4 regions of the Furfurilactobacillus entadae genome follow, and region 1 is predicted to be linked to each of the others. Evidence: predicted binding sites of a transcription regulator. Region 1 holds the regulator's gene; each other region holds the start of a gene.
What was found. The regulator Rex, encoded in region 1, represses fermentation and respiration genes when NADH is low (regulators of the CRP and FNR family bind a similar motif). The targets are predictions, from matches to a motif close to TTGTGAANTANTTCACAA.
Positions count from the first base shown of each region.

Region 1 (3,325 bases):
AGGGTTTGCACCAGCCGTAACGTTCTTCATCCCTTCGTTAACGATGGATTGCGTCAACACCGTGGCGGTCGTTGTTCCGTCACCGGCGATGTCGTTTGTCTTGGAAGCAACTTCTGCCACCAACTTAGCACCCATGTTTTCGAAATGATCCTTTAATTCAACGGCCTTGGCAATCGTCACCCCATCATTTGTGATGGTTGGTGAACCATATGTTTGTTCCAAAACGACGTTCCGTCCCTTTGGTCCAAGTGTTGTCTTTACTGTGTTCGCTAATTTATCGACCCCAGCGAGCATTGCGCTCCGGGCGTCTTCTGAAAACTTCAAATCTTTAGCCATTTTTCTGCCACCTCAACTGTATTTTAGTGTGCTGACACATGCTTATTTCGGTTAGTTAACGCTGCGTTGTTATTCAACAACCGCAACGATGTCTTTTTCATGGAGAACCAGGTAGTCATTACCGTTATCTGAAACTTGGGTTCCCGCATACTTGTCAAACATCACAACGTCGCCCGCTTTAACAAGTGGGGCAACCGTCGTTCCGTTATCCAAAATCCGGCCAGTTCCAACTGAGATAACCTTCCCAGTTGTTGGCTTTTCCTGTGCATTACTTGCAAGGACAATGCCACCAATGGTCTGTTCTTCTTCTTCTGAAGCTTGTAAAATAACGCGATCTCCTAATGGTTTTAACACGTTGATTCCCTCCAATATCATTATTATAATCAGAGCTTTTAGCACTCTTATACGTTAAGTGCTAACAACATGCTCTATGATAACCATGCCGCTTTCTGAATGCAAGTGTTTTGGTCAAACTTAGTCAAAAAGTTTTTGCCCAAGCCACTGACGCCCCATTCACCAAGACATACGGCAACGTGAGCCAAATATTTTTTGACAATAAAAAAACATCTGGCTCATTGTCCAAATGTTATTAAACCGTGCTTATTCGTCGTCCTCTTCCCCATCGTCGCCACCTTCGTAATGGTCGATGAAGTAAATCAAGGTTTGTAATTCGTTTGTTAAATCGACGTTTTGAACCCGAATGTTGTCAGGAACCGTTAACCGCCGTGGCGTAAAGTTCAAAATTCCCTGAACACCAGCTTCAACCACTTGATTCGTCACGTCTTGCGCTGTGTCTTCTGGCACACTCACAATTGCAATTTCAATTTGTTGATCCCGCAACTGTTGTACCATCTCATCCAGTGGATAAATTGGCACACCACTTTGAACTGTATTAATGATGGCTTCGTTCACATCAAAAGCGGCACTGATCCGAACGTTACTGTTTTGGTGGAAGTTAAAGTTGAGCAATGCATGCCCAAGGTTCCCAACCCCGATCAACGCAACGTTAGTCAGTTGATCCTGATTTAAGATTCGTTTGAAGAATTCAAGTAATTTAGGCACGTCATAGCCGTAGCCCCGTTTTCCTAGTGCACCAAAATAGGAAAAGTCCCGCCGAATCGTGGCGGAATCCACCTTCACTGCTTCTGACAATTCTGTTGATGAGACGCGCATCTTATCTGCGTTGAGGAGAATGTTCAAGTATCGATAATAAATTGGCAACCGTTTTGCCGTTGCCCGTGGAATTCGTTGTTCAGCCACAGCAGTCACTCCTTTTCTTTCCGCACTTTGCGGGTTATCCTTGTGAAACTCGTTGTAAGGTAAATTATAGCATAGGGCCCCTTATTGTGAAGCATATTTCATATCAGCATTCGGGTATTTCATAAAATCACAAGGGCATTTCACCATTTTTCAATGCGCAAAAGTGGCTTAAACCGGCGTTTCTTTTACTGATTAATTTTTAGACCACTTCTCGAGTGGTTACACGCGTTTATCCACCAATCATTAGTTCATTTCACGAACTTTTTGTCCCTTTCGCAATCCCACCCCACAACATGCTAAAATAGAACAAAGACTTTTATGATGTAGGAGACCTCAATTTATGCAAGTGCTTCAGGTGCAACAAGTTGCGCGACGTTTCGGCGCTGATACTTTATTTCAACACGTTTCAATGACCATTAACGACCGCGACCGTGTCGGTTTGGTGGGCCGGAATGGTGCCGGAAAATCCACCCTGCTGAAAATGATTGCTGGCATTACGGAACCTGATGAGGGAACCATTTCTTCTTCAAAGGGCGCCACCATTGGCTACCTTCCTCAGGACGCCGGCTTAACCTCGAGCAACACCGTCTGGGACGAAATGCTCACCGTTTTTGCTCAGCAGCAGCGCCAGGAAGCCCAGTTGCATCAACTCGAAGCCCAAATTGCCGACCCCGCGGCTGATCATACCAGTGCAGATTACACCCACTTACTAACCGACTACGACCAGTTGCAGCACGACTTCACAGAAAATAACGGTTATGGCTATCAGGCCACGATTCGTGGTGTTCTCCATGCCTTTCATTTCGATGAAGACACGTACGACCGTAACGTCACCAGTTTTTCTGGTGGGCAAAAGACCCAGCTTGCACTTGCAAAACACCTTCTTCAACGCCCAGACTTGCTGATTTTGGATGAACCAACAAACCATTTGGACATCCAAACGCTAAGTTGGCTAGAGGATTACCTGAAAACGTACCCGGGAGCCGTCCTCGTCGTTTCCCATGACCGGTACTTTCTTGACCATGTCGTGACCACCGTCTACGACATGAACCAACACACGTTGACCCATTACACAGGAAACTACTCAGCTTATTTAAGCCAGAAGGCAACACGGCTCACCACTGAACAACGGGCGTACGACAAGCAGCAGACCCAAATCAACGCCCTTGAAGATTTCGTTAACCGTAACATCGTCCGTGCCTCAACCACCAAGCGGGCCCAAGCCCGGAGAAAACAGCTTGCAAGCATGGATCGGTTGGAGGCACCCAAAGATGACGATCGCTCCATCCGCATTCGGTTTGAACCATCTGGTGAAAGTGGCAAAGAGGTGCTCAAGGTCCAGGATGTCAGCATTGGCTACACGAGCGACCATCCGCTGGCCGAACACATTAATTTAGACGTCGTTAAACAACATGCGGTCGGCATCGTTGGTCCCAACGGGGTTGGTAAATCAACCCTCTTGAAATCCATTTTGGGCCAACTGCCACTGCTTGCTGGAACTGTCAAACTTGGTGCCAGCTTGAGCATTGGTTATTATGATCAAGAACAAGCAATCCTGCACGATGACAAGACGGTCCTTAGTGAAGTGTGGGATGAACACCCCACCATTCCCGAACGTGATGTGCGGACACTGCTTGGTAGTTTCCTCTTTACCGGAACCGACGTCGAAAAGCGTGTCAGCGCGTTGAGTGGTGGTGAACGCGCCCGGCTCTCACTCACAAAACTATCC
Region 1 is NZ_BQXN01000002.1:105,100-108,424, reverse strand. It holds gene groL (chaperonin GroEL) at 1-336, opposite strand, end outside; gene groES (co-chaperone GroES) at 406-690, opposite strand; gene ACKTR5_RS01700 (redox-sensing transcriptional repressor Rex) at 937-1,596, opposite strand; gene abc-f (ribosomal protection-like ABC-F family protein) at 1,937-3,325, shown strand, end outside.

Region 2 (3,325 bases), on a different contig from region 1:
GGGACGTCGCCACCATTGATCAGACCGCTGCCAAGAACGATGACGTATTGTTGATTCAGTTTGGGCCGGTTAAATTGGTAAAGGACGAGGACGGTCAGGTAGTTGTAGAACCAAAATAAAAGGTAAAAAACGACCAGATCGGTAATCATGGCGAAAAAGTTAAACCATCGTTGGGACAGAAAGTGACCTGCCAACCGGTCGATCAGCGGAATCAATAAAATGCCAAGTCCCAAGATGAGGGTGAGCATGTTCCCAACAGAATGACTTTCACGGCGCCAGACAACGGCCGCGTTCCAAAGAAGTAAGACACTTTGACCAAGAAAAAGCGCCATGATGCTTAGTAGAACAATGATAAATGGCACACCAAAGGCGATGATCAACAGGTGATTGTTGAGGTGTAAAATGCTTCCACCAAGGGCTGCGAGGGCTGTGTAAAAGGCAATGTTAAACCAAATTCCGTTGATGAGCCGCCGTTTTTCGATGTGCCAAGAAAGTGCAAAGCCGCCGGCAAACATAATGGCAATGAGCCACATGCCAAGTAGCAATAGCGTTGCTGAGTCATGAAGTTGCATAAAAGGTGGTTCCCCCCGGTCAAATAATGAATTTTTGGGGCCGACACCAGGATACCGGCGCCGTCCCCAAAAATCCGAGTGTCGAAAAACGATTGATCACTTAAGAAGTGACCAATCGTTTCAAGGAAAATTTGTTTATTGAATCACGTTAGCGTTTCAGACGGGTCGCTAGCCCCCAAAAAGGGATGTCCACATCATGAAAGCACCGATAAGTGTCATCGCCAACATCACGAGTGTGACACAAAGCCCAGCAAGATACCATAAGGCATGGTAAACGGTCACTTTATTCATCATCATTTCCTCCGTTACACTTCACCTTAAAGTGTAGTGACTGTGGTGGAGAAGTCAATCATAAACTACATAAAACGGAATAAAGTGGAAACAGCGCAATTATTTTAGTGGAAAACCATTCCGCCATCAACCGTAATCGTTTGACCAGTGATGTAGTCAGAATCGCTGCTGGCAAGAAAACCAACCACGTTAGCGACATCTTCGGGTTCTGAAAGACGTTTCAAAGCGATGTCCTTGGCGAATGTTTGCATGCCCCATTCGTCATCTTTACCCGCGTTTTGGCCCACTTCATGGGCGATGTCTAACATCATTGGTGTCCGAACGATTCCTGGTGCAAAGGCGTTAACGGTAATGTTCTCGTCAGCTAATTCCTTAGCGGTTGTTTGGGTGATTCCGCGGATGGCAAACTTCGTGGAACCGTACACCGTGAGGTTAGGGTTTCCGACTTCACCGGCTTGAGACGTTGCGTTAATAATTTTGCCACCGTGATTTAACCGCTTCATGGCAGCATGTGCGGCCTGAGTACCCCAGACAACACCACCAGTGTTGATCATGGTGACATTGGCCAGTTGTTCAGGCGTAACGTCGTCAATGGGTGTGGTTGGGGCAACTCCGGCGTTGTTGACCATAACATTTAGGTCGCCAAGTTGGGCCACTGTTTCATCAACGGCTGCAAAGACAGCATCGCGGTCAGCAACATCGGCAGCGATGGAAATGGCTGTTCCGCCATTTGCAATGATCTCTTCAGCAATGTGGTCAGTTTTTGATTTTGTCCGGCCAACAAGTGCAACGGCAAAACCATCATTAGCTAAACGACGGGCAATGGCGGCACCGATTCCCTGGCCGGCACCGGTAATAAAGGCAACTTTTTGTGTCATGGGAAAATCCTCTCTTTGACTTTGTGATTTTAATAACTAATCCCTAGTATAGGGGACACGCGGCAATAAGGAAAGGACGAATAAAAAAAGGTGTTGGATGGCAGGTTCGATTAGGAAATAAACAGGCAGAGGAAAAACGACTGATCACCGGCATACCAGCGGATCAGTCGTTTTCAATTGAGTAGACCTCGTGGTGTGCAGGCACTACCGCAACTATTTAATGGTTAGGGGTTGGTAGGCAGGGGTCCACTTCGTTTTAAGGACTGCTTCCTTAACGTCAGTAATGGGCCGCTGATTCAGGTGCTGGTCCACAGCGCTTTGAGCCACGGCCTCGGCCACCGTTTCGGAAAAGACACTGAGTTTATCGACAGGTGGCAAGACGGCAGCCCCTGGTTGGGTTGGATCAACGAGCCCACCGAGTGAGTGGGCGGCCTTACTGATCATCGTATCGTTTAGAACCCGGGCCGATGACGCAATCGTGCCGAGGCCCAGTCCCGGATAAACGAGGGCGTTGTTAGCTTGGCCGATGTGATAGGTCACCCCGTCGTAGACAACATCAGGGTTTGGAATTCCGGTTGCAATCAGCCCGCGGCCGTCCGTCCATTTAATGAGGTTGCTAGCGGATGCTTCGGCCAGTTTGGTTGGGTTCGACAACGGGAAAATGATCGGGCGGGGCGTGTGAGCAGCCATGTTTTTGATGATGGCTTCAGTAAACGTACCCGGTTGGGTGGACGTTCCAACCATAATGGTGGGGTGAATGGCGTCGACCACGGCGGCCAAGTCCGTGAGTGCCTCAGGATGAGCAAATTCACTGCGTTGGCGGGCAAATGGCCGCTGTTCCGGTGTCAGATCTGTCATGTCATCGAACAACAAGCCCTGTTTGTCGACCATGTAAAAGTGGCGACGCGCCTCAGCCTCGCTGAGCCCCTGTTCAACCATTTCATCGAAGATGCGGTTGGCAATGCCGGCACCGGCCGATCCTGCGCCAAACGTTAAGTAAGTTTGGTCCGTTAACCGCTGTTTCGAAATGTTGAGAGCACCCAAAATGGCGGCTAACGTAATGATTCCGGTTCCCTGAATGTCATCATTAAACGTCACGTACTTCTGCTGGTACTTTTTAAGGATCCTGGCGGCGTTATTACGACCAAAGTCTTCAAAGTGAAGGTACATTCCGGGAAAGAGGTCTTCGGCGGTCGTCACGAACTGGTCGATAAAGTGATCGTAGTCAGTGCCCTCAATGCGATGATGACGATTGCCAAGGTATAACGGATCGTTAAGCAAGGCCGCATTGTTGGTTCCGGTATCAAGGACAACGGGGAGGACCTTGTGGGGGTCAATGCCAGCGGCAGCGGTGTACACCATGAGTTTGCCGACAGAAATGTCAACGCCCTGGACGCCCCAATCACCAATGCCCAAGATCCCTTCGCCATCAGTCACAACGATGAGCTGAATGTCACGATCACCGGCCACGTTGAGCAACGTTTGGCGCATGCTACCGGGATCATCAATGGATAAAAAGGCGGCGTACTGGGAGCTTAAAAATAGTTCACTGTAGTTTTCGATGGTGTCTGCGATCGTAGGATC
Region 2 is NZ_BQXN01000014.1:41,946-45,270, reverse strand. It holds gene ACKTR5_RS07200 (YdcF family protein) at 1-572, opposite strand, end outside; gene ACKTR5_RS07195 ((S)-acetoin forming diacetyl reductase) at 968-1,741, opposite strand; gene ACKTR5_RS07190 (malolactic enzyme) at 1,955-3,325, opposite strand, start outside.
Region 2: the regulator Rex is predicted to act here: its motif matches at 1,763-1,780, upstream of ACKTR5_RS07195 ((S)-acetoin forming diacetyl reductase).

Region 3 (3,325 bases), on a different contig from region 1:
GTTCCCCGTTGTCCCCTTCAAAAACGAATTGGCAACGGCCCCGTTCCCGAATAAGACCAAAATCATCGTGCCAAAAAACTCTGCTGCTAACCGAACATCCCAACTACCTGTCATAAATATCCGCCTCCTTTAGTTTTCAACCTGCATAAAGTAACGTTTTGCACATTACTTTATATTTTAACCAATACGAACTATAAAGAAAACGCTTTCAGAAGTAAATGTTGATATTTTTTCATTATTTCGATTACAAAAAGTTATAGGCTGGTCAAAGCCTAATTCAACACCATTTTAATTCCATAAAAATTCGTTTTTTCACAAACTTTGCTGATGAACTTGTCTACCGTGGTGATTAACAGTTTCCTGCAAATCCCAACGTGACGCGATTTCCATTTTTTCGCTTTGCATGTGCATCATTGCATTTATTTAATTTCACGCTATCATGTGAATTGAAAGTGCTCGCTAGTATCACTCCCGGAATTACGAAAGGACGTTACTAACGATGATTAAAACAACAACGTTTAAAAACATTTTGCTTGATGTCTCTGATGGGATTGCAACCTTGACCATTAACCGGCCGCGGTCAATGAACGCCTTAAATTCAGCCACACTGATCGAAATTGGTCGGGCACTGGATAACGTCAAAATGAACGCCGCCGACATTAAGGTGCTTACCATCACAGGTGCCGGTAAAAAGGCCTTCGTCGCAGGCGCAGATATCGCCCAAATGCGTGACATGAATGCTCTGGAAGCCGCTGATTTATCAAAATTAGCGCACGAAACATTTGGTAAGATTGAAAACTTACCACAAGTCACCATTGCTGCCGTAAACGGTTACTGTTTAGGTGGTGGTCTTGAATTAGCCGCCTCATGCGACATGCGGGTGGCTTCAAATAAGGCCAAGTTTGGTCAACCTGAAGTGACGCTTGGGATCGTTCCTGGCTTTGGGGGAACCCAGCGCCTTACCCGGTTAGTCGGTCGTGGGAAAGCCAAGGAAATGATTGCAACGGGAACCATGGTGGATGCAGAAGAAGCTTACCGGACCGGGATCGTTGAAGAAGTGACGGAACCAGCCGCCTTAACGGACAAGGTGACGGAAATTGCGGACACCATTCAGAAGAATGGATTGATTGCCGTCGGGATGGCTAAGTACGTCATTGACCGTGCCGCTGATCTTCCCCTCGACACCGCCATCGACTTCGAAACCCAAATGTGGGCCCAAACATTTGCAACCGCTGATCAAACGGAAGGTATGACCGCCTTTCTTGAAAAACGGAAAGCAGAATTTCCTAACGAATAGCATCTAAATCACAATAGGAACGCCCCTCTCTTTTACCATGAGGGGGGCGTTCTTATTGTGGTGGCTTAATGTTTTGCTGGCATGATCGTCGCTTCGCCATCAGTAACGATCTCACCATTTTGATTTGTCACCGTTGTTGCAATCGTTGCAATCTTAAAGTGCTTTTTGGCTTCGATCTTGGTAACCTCAGCCGTAACAACCAGGACATCGTCAAAGTGAACTGGTTTCTCAAACCGTAACGTCTGTCCTAGGTAAATGGCTCCTGGTCCCGGCATTTTTGTTCCTAAGCAAGCCGAGATCATTCCCGCAGAAATCATGCCGTGCGCAATCCGGCCGTGAAATTGGGTTTGTTCAGCAAACTCATCGTCCATATGCATGGGGTTGTAGTCCCCGGTGACCTTCGCAAAGTCCTTCACGTCAGCTTCGGTGACCCGTTTTGAGAATTCGCCGCTCATCCCAACTTCTAATTCGTCTTCATAAATAATTTTGTAATCAACCATTTTACAGCCTCCATGATGTGTTTTAAATCACAAGATTACATCACCCTGTGATAACGTCTTCATTGTCTTCTGGAAGCGATTTCATATCCAATACGAATTATTTATTGACGCTATTTCTGCACGTAATAGGTTGGCTAAAAGCCCGTCAACTCGCGATAATCATCTTGATGGTCCGGCGTCCAGCACCTTCACATTGTGATAATTTTACTAAACTGGCGTCGGGCCGTTTCACCCGATCAGGGAATAAAAAACCGTCAATCCTAAATTGAATTGACGGTCTTAATGACGCGTTTCATTATTCGTTTAATCTTACGAGTGGTTATGACCACCGTTCGATGTGTTAAACCACTGGCCCATGGTCAACGCAATCTTTTCACCAACCAGTGTCACAACGGAACCGATCAGGATAACAACGATCCCAACGACCGTATTTTTATAAATCGGTTCCCCAAGCACGATCAGCGCTAACACTGGTGCCAAGGCTGGTTTAATGAAGAAGATCAGCGAGGCAACGGGAATCCCCGCCTCATCCATGACGATGAAGTATAAGCCAAATGCCACCCCGGTCACAAGGATACTAACGTAAGCCAACAGTGGCAGAGAACTCCAACTCAAGTTTGCAAAAAACGGCACGTCACTGAAACCTTTGATTCCGCGAAGGACGTTTGCCTCACCCGGAATGTGCGTTGATAACATGAACAAGCCCAATTCCATCGCTCCGGCAATGAACGAGAAACAGGTCATGGTCAACCCATCAAAGTGCCGCCGATTCGAATTCACCCGGGAAATAACGCCATAAAGACCAAACGTTATTGAACACAACAGGCCCAATAAAATGCCCACGGGATTCGTCAATTTAAAGGGGTTAATGATGATCACCAACCCAACTAGCGTTAAAATAACGGCAATCGTGTTGGTTCGCGTCATCCGTTCACCCAAGAAGATCAATCCAATCAACATCCCAAAAACAGGATTAGCACTTAATAAAATGGCAACTGTTGATGCGGTCGTTGCCTGGATTGCCATCTGATAGAGTGTCATACTGACAACAACACAGGTGAATCCAGTTAGGGCAAAGGCCCCCCAATCACGGAGATGCAGCTGCTGATTTTTCCGATGTAATGTATGTACTGCAATTGGTAATAATGCTAAACCACCGCATAAAAAGCGGATGAAGTTAAGTTCAATGGGGTTAAAGCTCCCACCTGCGATTTTCAGCGCGATCTCCATTGAACTGAATAAAAAGGTCGAAATAATAACGTAGACGAGTGTTTTGACTTTCACGATTAGACACAATTCCCTTCTTTTTACAAAGCGGGCGTTTGCCGAAGCGTCCGTCGAATCTTGTTAAAAACAATCCTCTTCCATCATACCACAACCTTCACGAACTTCTGGGTTCGATATTAAATTACTTATTATTGACTAATAAGGAGGTTACTCATGCACATTCAACTTGGTTTAAAGGGGAGTACCGCTCCCGCACAATACCGCGATCGTCTTGCCTACGCACCGGCAACGTTTGAATTCT
Region 3 is NZ_BQXN01000010.1:8,736-12,060, reverse strand. It holds gene ACKTR5_RS05925 (MIP/aquaporin family protein) at 1-114, opposite strand, end outside; gene ACKTR5_RS05920 (enoyl-CoA hydratase-related protein) at 500-1,297, shown strand; gene ACKTR5_RS05915 (MaoC family dehydratase) at 1,363-1,797, opposite strand; gene ACKTR5_RS05910 (DMT family transporter) at 2,107-3,081, opposite strand; gene ACKTR5_RS05905 (sugar phosphate isomerase/epimerase family protein) at 3,238-3,325, shown strand, end outside.
Region 3: the regulator Rex is predicted to act here: its motif matches at 1,813-1,830, upstream of ACKTR5_RS05915 (MaoC family dehydratase).

Region 4 (3,325 bases), on a different contig from region 1:
AACTTCGTCATTAACGCTGACACAAGTTGCAAAGTCGTAGCCTTCAAACCCTTTTTCTTCAGGCTTGGCATTGTGTTCGTCAAAGTATTTAATGGCAAACCGTTCAATTTCCCAGCTTGAGATTCCAGGTTTAATGATGTCGCGCAAGCCAATGTGCATCCCAGCTAAAATGGCGCCGGCTTTGCGCATCCCTTCAATTTCACGTGGTGATTGTAATGAAATCATTGAATTATCTTCTCTTTCCTATCATGTTGTGACACTACTTAGTCTAGTATACCCATTTATGCAAATAATGGGTCATCAAATGAACCGATTGCAAGAAAACGTGATGATCACGCCGATCAATTAGCTGGTTAACTTATTGAACTCATTCACATGTTTCTAGTGATTGTGCTTGACGAGTGAGGGGTGAACGGGTTACGCTACTTCCATCAATTACGCGGTTAAAGACCGTAAGCCAGATGATTGATGGGCCGACGCATTCACATCACTGCCATGAAGTGGAATGTGTTCGGCCAGCCTGCTACGTGTTGCACTACACAAATTCAATGTTATTCATGACGGGCTTTTTACAGAAAGGAAGCACACTTTTGACTAATCAAGTAAAACATCAAAAAGTTGTCCTGGTTGGGGACGGAGCAGTTGGCTCTTCATACGCATTTGCAATGTTACAACAACAAATCGCGGATGAATTAGTCATTGTTGATATTCAAGAGGACCACATCAAGGGCGACGCGCTGGACTTAGAAGACGTTCAACCCATGACAGCACCAATGGATGTTCATGCGGGGACGTACGCAGACGCTGCGGATGCAGACCTCGTGATTATCACTGCCGGCGTTCCTCGGAAGCCGGGTGAATCACGGTTAGACTTAGTCAACAAGAACCTGAAGATCTTACGGTCCATTGTGACACCAGTTGTTGATAGTGGCTTTGACGGGATTTTCATTGTGGCCGCTAACCCAGTTGATGTGTTGACGACGATGACGCAACGGCTTTCTGGTTTTCCAGAGGAACGCGTTATTGGTTCAGGCACGTCATTAGATACTAGTCGGTGGCAAGTTGCGTTGGCAAAGAAGTTCAACGCGGATCTGCGGACGGTTGACGCCTACATTTTGGGCGAACACGGGGACAGTGAATTCGCTGCGTACAGTGCTTCAACGATTGGTGGTCGCCCATTACTGGACGTTGCCAAGGAAGCTGGCGTTAGCCAAGAAGAATTGGATCAATTAGAACAGGAAACCCGCGTTAAGGGTGGCAGCATCATCAAACTGAAGGGGGCAACCTTCTACGGTGTTGCCACGAGTTTGATGCGGTTGAGCCGGGCCGTTTTACGGAACGAAAACGTGGTGTTACCAATTGGGGCACCAATGAACGGTCAGTATGGGTTAACGGATATGTACATTGGAACCCCCGCATTGATTAATGCGACCGGTGTTGCAGGTGTTATGGAAGTCCCATTGACGGATGAAGAACAAGCCAAGATGACTGCTTCGGCAGCGGCATTGAAACAGGTTTTGGATGACGCAACGGCAGAATAAACGTGTTTTCACGTTTAGCAGGCCGCTAACATTAAAATGAATGTTATTGGAAGTGTGCAGAATAAGTCTGCACACTTTTTTTGATAATTATGAGAAAAAGTGTTTCGTTGGTAGATTCACAAGCAAAGATGAAATTAAGTGGATTTAAGAAGTGGATAATACCGGGCGTTTACACGTTCTGTTGACGGTACTATTAATCTTTTTAATGACACCTATTCAGTTTGACTATAAACTTTGTGAGATTGTAGACTAAGTGAGGTTAATAACGACGCGTGCGAAATTACTGTTGGTAATTCGGACGTGCGTTGCTTTTATTTCATTTTGTTTGTTACTAAAAACACAAGGAAACGGAGGACCATGATAATGTCAGATTATCGTGTCGAAGAAGATACCATTGGGCCAGTTAACATCCCTAGTGAAGCACTATGGGGGCCACAAACTGAACGGAGCCGGAACAATTTTCCAACGGGGCAATTCATGCCAATTGCTATTATTCGTGCCCTGTTACAAATTAAGCGTGCCGCTGCCGAAGCTAATCAGGAACTTGGTCAAGTTAGTGCTGAAAAGGGTCAACTGATCGTTCGTGCCATTGACGAACTGTTGAAGTTGAGTGATGAAGACCTGCGGAAGGACTTCCCATTGCGTGTCTACCAGACGGGTTCTGGAACACAAACGAACATGAACACAAACGAAGTTGTCGCTCACGAAGCCGCAAAGTTGGATTCATCCATTGAAATCCTACCAAACGATGACGTGAACCACGGTCAAAGTTCAAACGACATCTTCCCAACGGCCATGAACATCACGGCCAGCGTTGCGGTTGCTGAATTAGAAGAAGCTGCCCAACACTTGATCGATGAATTAAAGGTTAAGCAAGAAGAATACTGGCGGACAGTTAAAATCGGCCGGACCCACTTGCAAGACGCAACCCCATTGACGTTTGGTCAAGAAATCAGTGGTTGGGTCAGCATGATCGAACACGACCTCGGTTACCTGAAGAGTTTGGATGGCACCTTGCTTGAATTAGCAATGGGTGGAACGGCCGTTGGGACTGGGTTGAACGCCGCTCCTGGGTTTGCTGATGACATTGCCGACCGGATGAGTAAGACCTATGGGCCAGCATTCACAGCCAAGACCAACAAGTTCTACGGTTTAGCTGCGCATTCAAACTTAGACGTTGTCCACGGTGCCATGAAGACGTTAGCTGCCGACCTGATGAAGATCGCTAATGACGTTCGGTTCTTAGCAAGTGGCCCCCGTGCCGCTTATGCGGAATTAAACATTCCTGCTAACGAACCTGGTTCTTCAATCATGCCGGGGAAGGTTAACCCAACACAGGCTGAAGCCATCACCATGGCTGCGGTTCGTGTAATGGGGAATGACGTGGTGGTTACCATGGCTTCTTCACAAGGGAACTTCGAAATGAACGTTTACAAACCAGTTCTGATCGACGCCTTCCTTGAATCAGCAGAATTGTTACGTGGAACCATGATGGGCTTTGCCGACAAGATGATCCACGGCTTGACGGTTAACAAGGAACGGATGCAAGAATTAGTGGACAACTCACTGATGACGGTGACCGCCTTATCACCACACATCGGTTACCATGACAGTGCCAAAATTGCCCAACAGGCTGATGAAGAAGGGACAACGTTACGTGTTGCTGCTCTGAAGTCTGGCAAGGTTACTGAAGAACAATTTGACGAATGGGTTGACCCATTAAAGATGACAAACATCGATCGTTAATCACGCACATTGAAAAAATAAAAGTTCAGCATCATCAC
Region 4 is NZ_BQXN01000019.1:30,452-33,776, reverse strand. It holds gene map (type I methionyl aminopeptidase) at 1-225, opposite strand, end outside; gene ACKTR5_RS08535 (L-lactate dehydrogenase) at 591-1,541, shown strand; gene ACKTR5_RS08530 (class II fumarate hydratase) at 1,905-3,287, shown strand.
Region 4: the regulator Rex is predicted to act here: its motif matches at 1,867-1,884, upstream of ACKTR5_RS08530 (class II fumarate hydratase).